2 regions of the Hymenobacter sp. 102 genome follow, and region 1 is predicted to be linked to the other one. Evidence: riboswitches for the same ligand, from Rfam matches in the RefSeq annotation. Region 1 holds a riboswitch; the other holds the start of a gene.
The links. Region 1 has a riboswitch for S-adenosylmethionine ahead of ACN19L_RS09775 (O-acetylhomoserine aminocarboxypropyltransferase/cysteine synthase family protein). Riboswitches for the same ligand answer to the same signal wherever they lie in the genome.

Region 1 (7,245 bases):
ATTGGGGCCGGCAGCTACTTTTTCCAGCAGCTTGCGGGCCTTGTTCATTTGCATGTTGAACAGCACCAGCTGGTGGGAGGGCGGAAACAGGAAATGCTCCCCCATCATGCTGATGCACTCATCCAGGTAATCATAGGCAATGCCATCGGCTCCTTTCTCGGGCTTGAGAAAGGCTTCCAGCTCTTCCAGCAATTCCTCCTGATATGCCCCGCTCAGCTGGTAGTCGAACCCGGCTACCTTCAGCTTGCCCGGACCCAGCAATGGCAGCAGCCCCCGAAACTCGCGGGTACTCGTCCACACCCCAAATACGCTGTTATCAATAGCCTCCGCCGCCGAAGCGCCCTTCTGCAACTCCCGCTGGGCGCGGTCCAACTCATAAATGCCACTTTCAAAGGCTACCGTGGTGAAGCCCATGCGCTCCTGCAAAAAGCGCATCAGCCGAATTTTGGCCTCGAACACATTGCCTTCCCCGTGGGTGGGCTCGCCCAGCATTATCACCCGGGCCCCGCCAATTTCCTGGCGCAGAAACTCCAGGTCAGCAAAATCGGTGTCGGTGGGGCTGATGCTGCGCACCGGGTGCGTGGGGATTGGGACGCTTGCTGCCGCTGCGGTTGGGGCATTTTGGGCCAGCATGGGGCCGGCCAACACACTCAGTAGGCCTGCCAGGGCCAGCACTCGAATAGAAAACATAGTAACAATGGTATGTAGCGGGCCGGTAAGCTACATACTTCCGCGAATACTCATCAAAAAAGCCCTTTTGCTTGGAGCAGAAGGGCTTTTTTGAGTTTTTGGACTGTTATACAAACCTAACAGCGGGGTTATTCTTTTTCAAGCTTCAGTTCAGCACCGGTGGGGGCTTTCAGCGTCAGCTTGTCATCGGTGAGGGTTACCACGGTGAAGGTGTTGCTCTGGGCAGCACCGTCGGGCGTCATGGTGATGGTTTTGGCTCCCTGATCGAAGGTGTACTTGCCGTTTACGGCGCCGGTGGGGGCCGTCATGTTGTACTGGCCGTTGGCGAAGAAGGTGATGCGCTCATCTTCCTGAGCATCAGTCTGCTTTACCTTGTCACCGGTGGAGCTCAGCTCCTTATCGGTTTTCCAGACTTTGCTCTGGGTACCGTACAGCATATTTACGCCTTCTACTTTGCCCTCCTTGCTGCCGCAGGAAGCAGCCGTGAAGAGGACCAGCACTGCCAGCAGGCTGGCCAGGAGGCGGAAGGGAGAGGTCAGGGTTTTCATGGGGAGAGTGAATAGGGTGAAGGATGTGGCAGAATCAGCGGCCGCAGGGCCGATAATGCCCCTCTTACGGCTTGATCCGCCAAGATGTTTGCCGTAGGGCTGAGGTTGCCGCGGAAGCACTGTCGGGTTATAACCTATTGCCCACCACGGCGTAAGAAGCCTGTGACTGCCAGCCACCCCGGCCGCAAGTCGGTGCTTCCCCTCCCACTCTTAACGATTCTACTCCTATGGGACTGTTTGATTTTCTCTCGAACGAAGGCGAAAAAAAACCCGTTGAGCCCGCCGCTAAACCAGCCGCTGGCGGTGCCACCGATTTTTTCGGTAACGCCAATGCTGCCGCCACTGAAGGCGAAACGTACACGGTAGTAAGCGGCGACTCGCTGTCGAAAATTGCCCGCAACCACTACGGCGACGGTACCAAGTGGCACCAGATTTACGAAGCTAACAAAGGTGTAATCGGCTCCGACCCCGACAAGATTGAAGTAGGCCAGGTCCTGACGCTGCCTAAAATCTAGGCCAACTTACTTCTTGAAAATATTCAAAAAGCCACTCCTCACAGGGTGGCTTTTTCCATACCCGGCCAGCACAGTTTTTCACCCTCTCTGCGGCCTGCAGCCCCATCTTATGCAGCCAGCGCAGCAGCTGTACTTTTGCTACCTAACTCGCTCCCCTCCTAACCACAAGAAACTCACCCTAAAGACAATTTAATGATTATCAACCACCTGCACCCATAACCAAAACAACAAACCGGCTACCGGGCCAGACAAAAATATTTTCGTTTATTTTCACTCATCTATTGCAGATATCAAATCTGCGCCTATACCTTTGCAACACCAACCCGGTACTCCCCCGTTTGCGGCGGGGAAGTTTTCATAGGATTTATACAGAAGTGGCGAGAGAACAGGCTCCGTGACCCACTGGCAACCTTCGACCGCGCGAAAGGTGCCAATTCCTGCCCGACCAGCCATTTGGCGGCGGGGCATATAACTCAGGAGTACCATGGAAAACACCCTCGCCTTCGCCTCTTCGAACCCCACCGCCTCAGCCGCCTTCGGGCCTGCTGCTTTGCCGTGGGGTGTTTGTGTTGCCCCGGCCGCTGTAGCCGCCGCTGGCCGAATGCGAATGCGCTGCTGTTGCGGCGCGTGTTGTTGCTGTTGCTAGCCGCCAGTTAGGCTACGCAGCCCCCCTCCCCTTTCAGTAGCTCCGGCCGTGCCGGGGTGTCCGGCAGCCGGCACCCGGCGGCCCCTCCGCACCCCCTATCGTTTTCACATTCAGCGCGTTGCTGCGTGACCTTGGTGCGGCTTCTTGCCCGGTTTACGGGCGCTTTGCGGCGGTTTTCGCCCTCCTGTTTACATCCCTACCTCTTCCTAAACCAGCAGTACCATGTCCACGCAGCACCTCCACTTCGAAACCCTGCAACTCCACGCCGGCCAGCAGCCTGACCCCGTAACCGGTTCCCGCGCCGTGCCTATTCACCAGACCACCAGCTACGTGTTCAAGAACGCCGAGCACGGGGCCAACCTGTTTGCGCTGAAGGAGTTCGGCAATATTTATACCCGCCTGATGAACCCCACCACCGACGTGTTTGAGCAGCGCGTGGCGGCCCTGGAAGGCGGCGTAGCGGCGCTGGCCGTATCCTCAGGGCAGGCGGCCCAGTTCATTGCCCTCAACAACATCCTGCAGGCCGGCGACAACTTTGTGTCCACCTCCTTCCTGTATGGCGGCACGTACAACCAGTTTAAGGTGGCGTTTAAGCGCCTGGGCATTGAGGTGCGCTTTGCCGATGGTGACAAGCCGGAGAGCTTCGAGGCCCTGATTGACGAGAACACCAAGGCGTTGTACCTGGAAACCATCGGTAACCCCGGTTTCAACGTGCCCGATTTTGAGCGCATTGCCGCCATTGCCGAGAAGCAAGATCTGCCGCTCATCGTGGACAACACCTTCGGGGCGGGCGGCTACCTGTTCCGGCCGCTGGAGCACGGCGCGCACATCGTGGTAGAATCGGCCACGAAATGGATTGGCGGCCACGGCACCAGCGTGGGCGGCGTGATTGTGGACGGCGGTAAGTACGACTTCGGCAACGGCAAATTTCCGCAGTTCACGCAGCCTTCCGACGGCTACCACGGACTGGTATTCAACGACGTATTCGGCAAAAACGGGCCGTTCGGCAATATTGCCTTCATCATTCGGGCCCGGGTGGAAGGCCTGCGCGACTTTGGCCCTTCGCAGAGCCCATTTAACTCCTTCCTGCTGCTGCAGGGCCTCGAAACCCTGAGCCTGCGCGTGGACCGCACCGTGGAAAACGCGCTGCGCATTGCCACCTGGCTGGAGCAGCACCCGCAGGTAGAAGCCGTGAATTACCCCGGTTTGGCCAGCAGCCCCTACCATGCCCTGGCCCAGAAATACCTGAAGCGCGGCTACGGCGGGGTGCTCACCTTCGCCATCAAAGGCAGCAAGGAAACCGCCATCCAGTTCATCGATAACCTGAAGCTGGTGAGCCACCTGGCCAACGTGGGCGACGCCAAAACGCTCATCATTCAGCCCTCGGCCACTACGCACCAGCAGCTTTCCGAGGAGGAGCAGCGCGCCGCCGGCGTAACGCCCACGCTGCTGCGCCTGTCCCTGGGCATTGAGCATTTTGAAGATATCCGGGCTGATTTGCAGCAGGCGTTTGACGCCGTGCGCAACGCCGCCACTCCTGAGCACGGCAGCACCCTGCTGCCCGAGCCGGAACCCGAACACGCTGCCCCGCTGGAAGTCTAGCAAAACTTGAGATGGGTTGAGGTAGTGGGCGGCAGGTGAGAGAGCCACCCATTACGCAGCTTCCAGCACGCAGCGCGGGCACCCGCACGGGTTTTTGTGAGAGAAAATCCTCGTGCAGCAGTGGTGCCCGCACCTTTTTCTGAGAGTTGAATGATGAGGTATGAATGATGAATTGGCGCGAATAAGTCAGCATTTATACCTCATCATTCAGCATTCATAACTCATCACTCCGAGACAATGTCTTCCGCAGAATCCCACGTGTTTCATCTGCCCCGGCCGTTGCGGCTGGAAAATGGCGGTGTACTACCGCACGTGGCGGTAACGTACCATACCTACGGCCAGCTGAGCCCCACCCGCGACAATGTGCTGTGGGTGTGTCACGCCCTCACGGCCAACTCTGATGTGCTGGAGTGGTGGCCCGGCCTGGTAGGCCCCGGCTGCCATTTTGACCCGAGCGAGTGGTATATCGTGTGCGCCAACGTGCTGGGCTCCTGCTACGGCACCACCGGCCCGCTCACCCCCGACCCGGTTACCGGCGAAGCCGCGTTTCAGCAGTTTCCGCTGGTGACCATTCGGGATATGGTGGCCGTGCACGAGGCCCTGCGAGAGCATCTGGCCCTGCCGCGCATCCATACCCTGATTGGGGGCTCACTGGGTGGGCAGCAGGCGGTGGAATGGGCCGTGCAGCGGCCGGATGTGTTTGAAAACCTGGTGCTACTGGCCACCAGCGCCCGGCACTCGGCCTGGGGCATTGCCTTCAATGAGGCGCAGCGCCTGGCTATTCTGGCCGACCCGACCTACCACCAGGCCACCCCGGCCGGCGGCGCGGCGGGCCTGCGGGCGGCGCGGGCCGTGGCCCTGCTCAGCTACCGCAGCCACGATGCCTACGGCCGCACCCAAACCGACGCGGACGAAACCAAAACCGCCGACTTCCTGGCCAGCTCCTACCAGCGCTACCAGGGCGACAAGCTGGTGGCCCGCTTCGATGCCTACAGCTACGTGACCCTCAGCCACGCCATGGACTCGCACCACGTGGGCCGCGGCCGGGGCGGGGTGCAGGCGGCCCTGGGCCGGATTCGGGCCCGCACATTGGTGCTGGGCATTACTTCCGATGTGCTGTTTCCGCCCCAGGAGCAGCAGCTATTGGCCCGCTACATCAAAGGGGCCATGTACGCCGAAATGGACTCCCAGTACGGTCACGACGGTTTCCTGATTGAAACCGCGCAAATCACCCACTTCCTCGAACGATTCTACGTCCAGACGTATGTCCACTAACCTTGCTCCCTCGCCTGTTTCTTCCGCACCTGCCCCGGCCCACCCTTGGCGCGTGGGCCTGATTGGGTTTGGCTGCGTAGGCCAGGGCCTGTACGATATTCTGCAGCAACGCCCCGAAGCGGGCTTCACCGTAAGTCGCATTGCCGTAAAAACGCCGGGCAAGGTTCGTCCGCTGCCGGCCGGGCGGTTTGAGTTTGATGCCGAGGCCCTGCTGAACGACGACTCACTGGATGTGCTGGTGGAGGTAATTGACGACGCCGATACGGCTTTCCGGCTGGTAAGCGAGGCGCTGCGCCGGGGCCGCCGGGTGGTGACGGCCAACAAAGCCATGCTGGCCCGCCACCTGCCGGAGCTGGTGCAGCTGCAGCGCGCTGGCCAGGGCACCTTACTATACGAAGCGGCCGTGTGCGGTAGCATCCCCATCATTCGGACGCTGGACGCCTATTTCGGGGCTGAGCCCTTGCGCCGCCTTACGGGTATTCTGAACGGCTCCTCCAACTACGTGCTTACCCGCATGGGGGAGGATGGCTCCGAGTACGCCCCGGCCTTGCTGGAAGCCCAGCACAAAGGCTTTGCCGAAACTGACCCCACCCTGGATATGGGCGCTTTCGACCCGCGCTCCAAAGCCGTGCTGCTGGCTGCCCACGCCTACGGCTCCTTCCTGAACCCGGATGAGGTGCTAAATCTGGGTATCGAAGGCATTAGCGCGGTGGATATTGCTTTTGCCGCCAGCAACGGGCAGAAGATTAAAGTAGTAGCCGGCCTGCAGCGCCTGGCCGATGGCCGCATCACGGCCCTGGTAACGCCCCAGCTGGTAGGTCCCGAGTCACCGCTGTATTCGGTGGACCGGGAGTTTAACGGGGTGGTGATTGAGGCAGATTTTGCGGGTGAGCAGTTTCTGCAGGGTCGCGGGGCGGGTGGGCATCCTACCGGCTCGGCCGTGCTGGCCGATTTGGCCGCCCTGCGGCAGGGATTCACCTACCAGTATTCCAAAGCTGCCAACCCCGCCGAGTATGCCTCCGACCTGGAAGTGGAAATCTATCTGCGCACCGACGAGGACCGCCTGATTGACCTGCTGGACTTCAGCGAAATCTCGGAGGAGGCCGACGAGGACGAGTACGTGGTGGGCTACGTGGCATTGGCCAACCTCATCCGCCACCGGGATACGCTGCGCAAATACGGCGCGTTCATCGTGCGCACCGGCCGCCTCCGCCCCGTCAGCACCGAGGCACTCACGGCCGAAGTGCTGGCCTGATTTCAGCCGTAGAGCAATGCATTGTTTACCGGCAGCCCCGCTACTTGGGTACAGTAGCGGGGCTGCTGATTTCTACCGGGGCGGAGCCGCGCCGACAGCTTCCGCCGCTGCCGGCACCGGCCGCTGCGGCACCGAATCAGGAGCCGTTTTCAGCAGATCGGGCTGCCATTCCGGCTGGGGGAGCGGCAGCGCGGGTACCAGCTGCACCCGGCGCGGCAGCAGCATAGCCGTTACCTGGGCTTCCCGGCGCGGGTTCAGGGCCGCGGCCAGCAGCGGGCCCGGTGCCCCGCTACCCAGCAACGGCCGCAAAAAGTCGCGCATGGCAAAGAACGCCGAGTCGATATAAGTGGGCTCAACGGAGTATGGCACGTGCCCCGCGCCACGCAGGCGGCGCAGCACGTTGGGCACGTCCACAGCATTGGCCCGCAGGCGCAGCGCCCCGCTGCCGTACACCAACTGGGCTGGCAGTTGCGCCCCAATGGTGCCTTTGGCGTAGGGCACTAACCCGTCGCGGGTGCCGTGCACACTGCACAGGGGCGGGTCGCCGGCTTCCAGCCAGCTGGCTCGGGCCAGGGCGCCGCATAAATTCACTACGCCGCGGGGGCGGCTGCTGTAGCCCGCGTGGCCGCCGGTGCCTTCCAGCCCGCCCAGCGCGGCCAAATCCAGGTAGGCGGGCACTTCAGCCACTTTGTTAAGGTAGCCGGTCTGCAAGGC
Region 2 (7,245 bases), 2.2 Mb from region 1:
TTTAGTCTGTTTTCCATCGACCAGGATATTGCCCTGGGCAACCAGGTAGCACGCCAAACCGACTCCTTATACCAGGCCAAGGGCCAGCTGATGTCGCGCGCTGGCAATGCCCGCGCGTATCAGCTGCTGGATGGGGTAGTAAAGCGCGTGCTGGATAATGGCAACGTGAAGTACCGCACCCAGTTCCCGTGGGATGTGAAGCTCATCAAGGATGACGCCGTGCAAAATGCTTTTGCTACGCCCGGCGGCCATATTTACGTGTTTACGGGCCTGGTAAAATTCCTAGATAACGAAAGCCAGCTGGCCGGTATTCTGGGCCACGAAATTGCCCACGCCGACCGCCGCCACAGCACCCAGATGCTGCAGAAGCAGTATGGCACCAGTCTGTTGCTGGGGCTGCTGCTAGGCAACCGCTCATCGGGCCAGCTCGTGCAGATTGCGGCTGGCCTGGGCCAGCTCAAGTTCAGCCGTGCCTACGAGGTGGAGGCTGATAAGTACTCTACTATTTACCTCAACGGAACCCGCTACTACGCCTGCGACGGGGCGGCGGGCTTCTTCATCAAGGCGGAAAAGCAGGGTGGGGGCGGTACGCCGGAGTTTCTGAGCACCCACCCCAACCCCGGCTCCCGCATCAGCAGCATTCAGAAAAGCGCCCAGCAATTGGGCTGCACCAACCGTAGCGTCAATAATACCAACTTCACCGAGCTGAAGCGGATACTGTAGTTTCAGGTAGGCAAATAACCACGGTGCCGCAGATGATGCATGGCTTTCATCTGCGGCACCGTGGTTATTTGCACCATCAGGGAGTTAGTCGGCGTCGGGTTGAGACGAGGGGGGCAGCAACACCTGGTTCAGCTCGTTTTTGTGGGTGCGCCAGTCGGGCATAAACTGATCCAGGAGGCCCCAGAACCGGGCATTGTGCAGCCGCTCGTGCAAGTGCGTCAGCTCGTGAACCACCACGTACTCCAGGCAAGGCAGGGGGCGCTTGATGAGCTCCAGATTCAGCCAGATGCGCCGGGCCCCAATGTTGCAGGTGCCCCAGCGGGTACGCATCTGCTTCACGCCCCAGCTGGCTGCCTGCCGGCCCACCACCGGCTCCCAGTGCTGTAACAGGCCTGGAATGCGCTGCTTCAGCTGCTGCCGGTACCAGGCGGCTAGCACGGCGGCGCGCTGGGCACTGGTGCTTTCAGAAGGAACGTGCAGGTGCAGTTGGGCAGTGGCCTCATCGAGCCAGGCGCGTGGCCGGCCGGGGGCGGTGGTTACCTGCAGTTCGTAGAGCCGGCCCAGAAAGGGGTGCTGCTCGCCCGATACGTACTGCAGCACCGGCCGGGGTGCCCGGGTGGCAAACTGCTGCTGGTGCTTCTGAATCCAGGCGTGGCGGGCCCGCACGAACTCCTCCACCGCCGTGGCCGGGGTGTGCAGCGGTACGGCCACCCGAATCCGGCCGCCGGCGTACACCGTCAGCCGCAGGCTGCGCATGCGCTGGCGCACCAAGTCAATTTCCAGACCGGCAATAGTAGTAAGGGGCATAGGAACCCCAAAGATAATACTGCCCGGCCAGCCCGCCACGCAGCCGAAGCGGGAGAACCGGCCGTTTTTTCGCAGTTTGCGGGCCCTTTCCTTCAACGTTCCCGCAGTGCCCGGTTCCGCTCCGTTATTCCCTATTCAATTTGCTATCTGTGGCGTGGGTCACATCGGCCGCCGCCACGCCGTCCTGGTGGCCCGCCACCCCGAAGCCCAGCTGGCCGCTTTGGTGGATGTGCGCCCCGAACTGGCCGCCGACCTGGCCCGGGAGTTTCCGGGTGTGCCGTTTTTCACGTCCCTGGAGGACTACCTGGCCCACGGCCCCGCCGCCGAAGTGCTCACGGTAGCCACGCCCAACGGCCTGCACGCGGCTCAGGCCCTGGCCGGCCTGCAGGCGGGCCGGCACGTAGTCATCGAAAAGCCCTTGGCCCTGCGCACCGCCGATGCCCAAGCCGTGGTGGATATGGCCCGGCAAACCGACCGGCTGGTGTTCGGGGTGATGCAGAACCGCTACTCGCCCCCGGCGGCCTGGCTGAAACAGGTGGTGAGCGAGGGCCGGCTGGGCCAGGTATATCTGGTGCAGCTCAACTGCTTCTGGAACCGCGACGAGCGGTACTACACGCCCGGCAGCTGGCACGGTACGCGGGCCTTCGACGGCGGCACGCTGTTCACGCAGTTCAGTCACTTCATAGACTTGCTCTACTGGGTGTTTGGCGACATCGAGAACATTCAGGCCCGCTTCCGCGACTTCACCCATCAGCACCTGACGGAGTTTGAAGACAGCGGTCTAATCAGCTTCGATTTGGTACGCGGCGGGAGCGGTACGCTGCAGTACAGCACTGCCGTGTGGGACCGGAACCTGGAAAGCTCCCTGACGGTGGTGGCCGAGCACGGCAGCCTCCGCCTGGGCGGCCAGTACATGGATAAAGTAGAGTACTGCCACCTGCGCGACTACCAACTGCCCGAACTCGCGCCTACTAACCCCGCCAATCAGTACGGCGCTTACCAGGGCTCGGCCGCCAACCACGTCCACGTCATCGATAACGTAGTGGACACCCTGCGCCAGCGCGGCCAGGCCACCACTAACGCTCTGGAAGGCCTGAAAGTAGTGGAGATTATTGAGCGGATATATGCGTTGAAATAGAGCATATGAACTATCCACAGCAAGCCCTGACCGACCTGCGCGACTGGCAGCGGCGGATGCAGCAGAAGCCCACGCTACTGAACCGCGTAACGCGCCGGGTGCAGGCCCGCCTGAATGCCCTGCTGCCCGAAAAGGTACACGTGGCCATTACCGTGGCCATTCAGAAAATGGTGCAGGGCGTGCTGTTCGGCTCCACGCACACTACCCAAAAGCCGGTGGTGGAGGGTACGTTGCAGGAGCGGGAGGAGCGGGTGCGGGCCCGTATTCGGGCGTACCGCAACACGGCGGCGGTGGAAGGCGGCGTGACCGGGGCCGGCGGTTTTCTGCTGGGTCTGGCCGATTTTCCGCTGCTGCTGGGCATCAAGCTCAAGCTGCTGTTTGACATTGCCGCCCTCTACGGCCACGATGTGCGCCAGTTCCCGGAGCGGCTCTACCTGCTGCACATCTTCCAACTGGCCTTCAGCAGCCAGCACACCCGCCGCGAAACTTACCGCCAGCTCGTCGACTGGCCCACCACGCAGCAACACGTCACGGCCGAGTCGTTCGACTGGCGCACCTTCCAGCAGGAGTACCGCGACTATATCGACCTGGCCAAGCTGGCCCAACTGGTGCCCGTCATCGGGGCGGCGGTGGGAGCCGTGGCCAACTACCGCCTGCTGGAACAGCTCGGCGAAACGGCCATCATGTGCTACCGCCTGCGGTGGTTTGCCGAACATCCGCCCCTGCCAGAGCCGCAGTAATATGTCGTAATCATGCTGTCATCCTGAGTGCAGCTAAGGATCTTTTAACGTTAGAATGGTTGCCGTAGCAACGACTCGTTCTATTGTTAGAAGGTCCTTCGTCTCCGCTTAATTCGCGGAATGCTCAGGATGACAGGTTTAAGCACAAACTCAACACCCAAAAAGCCCCGACGAACGTCGTCGGGGCTTTTTGGCAAGTGGGAGAGAGGCTTAGCTTTTGCCTTGTTTCATGCCCTGACGGTGGGCTTTGTGCTTGGCCATTTTGTCGGCCTGGCGCTGGGTGTATTTGGCGTATTGGTCGGCGCTCAGGATTTGCTTCAGCTTGGCATCGTACTGAGCTTTTTCGGCCTGCATGGCGGCGCGGTGCTGTTTTTTATCGGTGGGAGAGGCAGTGCCGGCCTGGGCTTTGTGGGCGTCCATCTGCCGGGCGCGGTCGAGGGCCAGCTGGCGGACCTGGGCAGTTTGGGCGGCCGAGAGGCCGAGCTGTTTGGTGAGGGCCTGGGCGGTGTGGTCGGCGCGCTGCTCGGGCGTTTTGGCGGCCTTGTCGCCTTTCATGTGCCGGCCGTGGGCGGCTTTCACGGGCGTAGTTTGGGCCGAAGCGGCAGCGGCAGACAGGGAGAAGGCGGCGAAGAGAACCAAGAGCTTTTTCATGAGGCTATGAGAATTGAAGTTGAATGCGAGTGAAGCCGCGGCGTACCCGCCGGCATCTATTCCGGCGGTTGCAACTCCGGTGCCAGTTTCGCCTAAAACCCGCCGGGAAAAAATATAAATTTCGCTGTTAAACCTTCGATTTCGGCGCGCGTCGCAGGTTTTTCGGCTTAGCGGCAGGCGTAGCAGGCCGCCTGTTCAGAGGCGAGCAGGCGGGCGTTATACCGCCGAGTCGGCACCGGGGAAGTGGACAGTAAGTGAAGCTGTTTGGAAAGTAGCTGATAGCCTCTGGGAGAGAACCGTCAGGCTTCGTGGGGCTTAGCCTGAAGACCCAGAGGCGGTGGAGTACCGGCTTTCGTTACGGTTTACAGACGCTAAAACAGGTGGGTTTGCGGGGGCAGCAATCCGGCTTTACCTTTGCCACATCAATTCTTTCTAGCCCAAAGGATTGTTTTTATACAGAGGCGCTGAGAGACAGGCTCGAAGAAGCGTCGGCAACCATCCGCAACTCCGGAACGGTGCCAATTCCTGACCATATAAAAACAACTTGCCGTGGACTTTTCGCCCCGCTTACTTGCCCGTTCCGTTGTATCCGCTGCCGTGCTGTGCCCGTTAGGCGCGCCCACGGGGTGTTGTTGCGCGGGTTGTTGTAGCTAGTTTGGCTGCCGGGCCGGCCTCCCGCTAAGGAGGCAGCGGCCCTATTCTCCTGGTTCCGGCCCGCCGTGGCCCGAACGGCTGCGCGCCCGCTGAGGCGGGGCAGGGAGCTTTATCTGCTTTTCTCTTTCTCCTTTTTACGACCTGTCGGGCCGCGGCCCGATGCACCTCTGTATGCTCAGAAAATCATTGGAACTGCTACGGCAGGAGGCCGCCGAAACCGGCGCCGGAACGCTGAAACGAAGCCTGAACGGCTTCAACCTCATTGCCATCGGCATTGGGGTGATTATCGGGGCGGGCCTGTTCTCGCTCACCGGCATTGCGGCCGCTAACAACGCCGGCCCGGCCGTGACGCTCTCGTTTGTGGTAGCGGCCGTGGGCTGCGCCTTCTCGGCGCTGTGCTACGCCGAGTTTGCCTCCATGGTGCCGGTGGCCGGCTCGGCCTACACCTACGCCTACGCTACTATGGGCGAGTTGTTCGCCTGGATTATCGGCTGGGATTTGGTGCTGGAGTACTCGGTGGGCGCGGCTACGGTGGCCATCAGCTGGTCGCAGTACCTGCTTAAGTTTCTGAGTAAATACGGTATCAATCTGCCCCCGCAGCTGGTCATGTCGCCCTTTGAGACGGCCAAGCTGGCGAGTGGGGCCGAGGTACACGGCTTCGTGAATATTCCGGCCATGCTCATCGTGCTGGCTATTACCCTGATTATTATCCGCGGCACGTCGGGCTCGGCGTGGTTTAATGCGCTGGTGGTCACGCTGAAGGTGGCCGTGGTGCTGGTGTTCATTGCCCTGGGCTGGCAGTACATCGACCCCACCAACTACCAACCCTACATCCCGGAGAATACCGGCGTATTTGGGGAGTTTGGCTGGAGCGGGATTCTGCGCGGGGCGGGCGTGGTGTTCTTCGTGTTTATCGGGTTTGATATTGTGGCCACCATGGCCCAGGAAACCAAGAATCCGCAGCGCAACATGCCCATCGGCATCATCGGCTCGTTGCTGATCTGCACCGTGCTGTTCGTGCTGTTCGGGCACGTGATGACGGGCCTGGCCAACTACACCGAGTTCAAGAACAGCGCCGCCCCGGTGGCCATTGCCATCGAGAAAACGCCCTACGCCTGGCTGTCGTCGGCCGTCATTCTGGCTATCATCGTGGGCTATACGTCCGTAATTCTGGTGGACTTGCTGGGCCAGAGCCGGGTGTTTTTCAGCATGGCCAAAGACGGCCTGCTGCCCCCGGTTTTCGCCCGAATTCACGAGCGGTTCCGCACGCCCCTGCAGTCGAACCTGCTGCTGGGGCTGTTCATTGCGCTATTTGCGGGCTTCGTGCCCATTTCGGTGGTGGGCGAAATGACGAGCATCGGCACGCTGCTGGCCTTCGTGATGGTGTGCGTGGGCATCCTCATTATGCGCAAGCGGGAGCCCGACGCCCCGCGTGGGTTCCGCACGCCTTGGGTGCCGGTGGTGCCCATCCTGGGTATTCTCACCTGCGTGGTGATGATGGTGTCGCTGCCCTGGGAAACCTGGCTGCGGCTGGCCGTGTGGCTGGCTATTGGCCTGGCCATCTACTTCGGCTACGGCCGTAAGCACAGCAAGCTGGGGCAGGCTGGGGAATTAACTATAGAGAAGTAAAAATTGGCGAGATATGCCAGCTGTGACAGCCGGGGCCGCAAGGCCCCGGTTGTTTGCGTTGGGGGGAAGCAGCTAGGGTAGTCGGTCCCATACTTGGCCGGAGTCAGAAACCATCCGAACGATACCAGCGAGGCGGTCATAGTAGAGCACGCGCATATAGGAGGCAGGAACGGGGGCACAGTCCGGCCCGCGGTTGGTAGCCACCAATTCTACTACTTCCGGATAGGTTCGGCCCTTAACAGTGAGTTGCTGAAATGGCCCTTCCAGGGCAGTTCCCATCGGAAATTTTATTCCACGGCAGCGGTAATAGTCGCTTTGTGGGTCGGTGCTACCGATGAATTCGGTCCAGGTCCCTTCTACATACAACTGGCTAGCACGAGGATTGGTACCCTGGGATGGGTAGGATGCGAGCAGCGCCGGGCCCCGGTACATATGAAACTCGCCGCCACTGCCGAGGCTATCCGTACGCCGCACGCGTACCAATATGTCGTCGTAGTACTTGATTAACTCCGATTTGCCAATAAACGACCCAACCGGAACAACAGTACGCTCCTCCATTTGTCGGTTGTCAAGCCGTTGATACAGCTCATAGGTGCGTTGCTGCCCGCGCGAATTTTCAAACTGCCATACCGTGCCCGCTGCTAGTTGCAGCCAGGGCGCATCGGCTTCCGTGAAAAAATAGTAAGGCACGTCATTGACAGTGCGTAAGCCAGGCACCGGAGCTGGGTCCGGCGAACAGGCCGTGCCAGTTAGTAATAGGCTGTTTGTCAGAAAACGAAGGAACGATGAGCGCATCAGGATAGAGAATAGGTAACCTACCGAAAGTAAGCGTGCGGCAAGTGATTCAGCTATCAAGATGTTGCTGCATCAGACTTCTTATTGTGCAGTTGCTGGGATAATTGT

Region 2: another riboswitch for S-adenosylmethionine. It lies ahead of ACN19L_RS00560 (amino acid permease); the one in region 1 lies ahead of ACN19L_RS09775 (O-acetylhomoserine aminocarboxypropyltransferase/cysteine synthase family protein).

The regions. Positions count from the first base shown of each region.
Region 1 covers NZ_CP188172.1:2,258,761-2,266,005, forward strand. The annotation lists gene ACN19L_RS09760 (erythromycin esterase family protein) at 1-690, opposite strand, end outside; gene ACN19L_RS09765 (lipocalin family protein) at 819-1,238, opposite strand; gene ACN19L_RS09770 (LysM peptidoglycan-binding domain-containing protein) at 1,466-1,753, shown strand; SAM riboswitch class I at 2,115-2,228, shown strand; gene ACN19L_RS09775 (O-acetylhomoserine aminocarboxypropyltransferase/cysteine synthase family protein) at 2,622-4,001, shown strand; gene metX (homoserine O-acetyltransferase MetX) at 4,239-5,276, shown strand; gene ACN19L_RS09785 (homoserine dehydrogenase) at 5,266-6,531, shown strand; gene ACN19L_RS09790 (alpha/beta hydrolase) at 6,604-7,245, opposite strand, start outside.
Region 2 covers NZ_CP188172.1:108,515-115,759, forward strand. The annotation lists gene ACN19L_RS00535 (M48 family metalloprotease) at 1-723, shown strand, start outside; gene ACN19L_RS00540 (M48 family metallopeptidase) at 808-1,530, opposite strand; gene ACN19L_RS00545 (Gfo/Idh/MocA family protein) at 1,637-2,668, shown strand; gene ACN19L_RS00550 (EcsC family protein) at 2,674-3,408, shown strand; gene ACN19L_RS00555 (hypothetical protein) at 3,619-4,059, opposite strand; SAM riboswitch class I at 4,508-4,599, shown strand; gene ACN19L_RS00560 (amino acid permease) at 4,885-6,342, shown strand; gene ACN19L_RS00565 (hypothetical protein) at 6,415-7,137, opposite strand.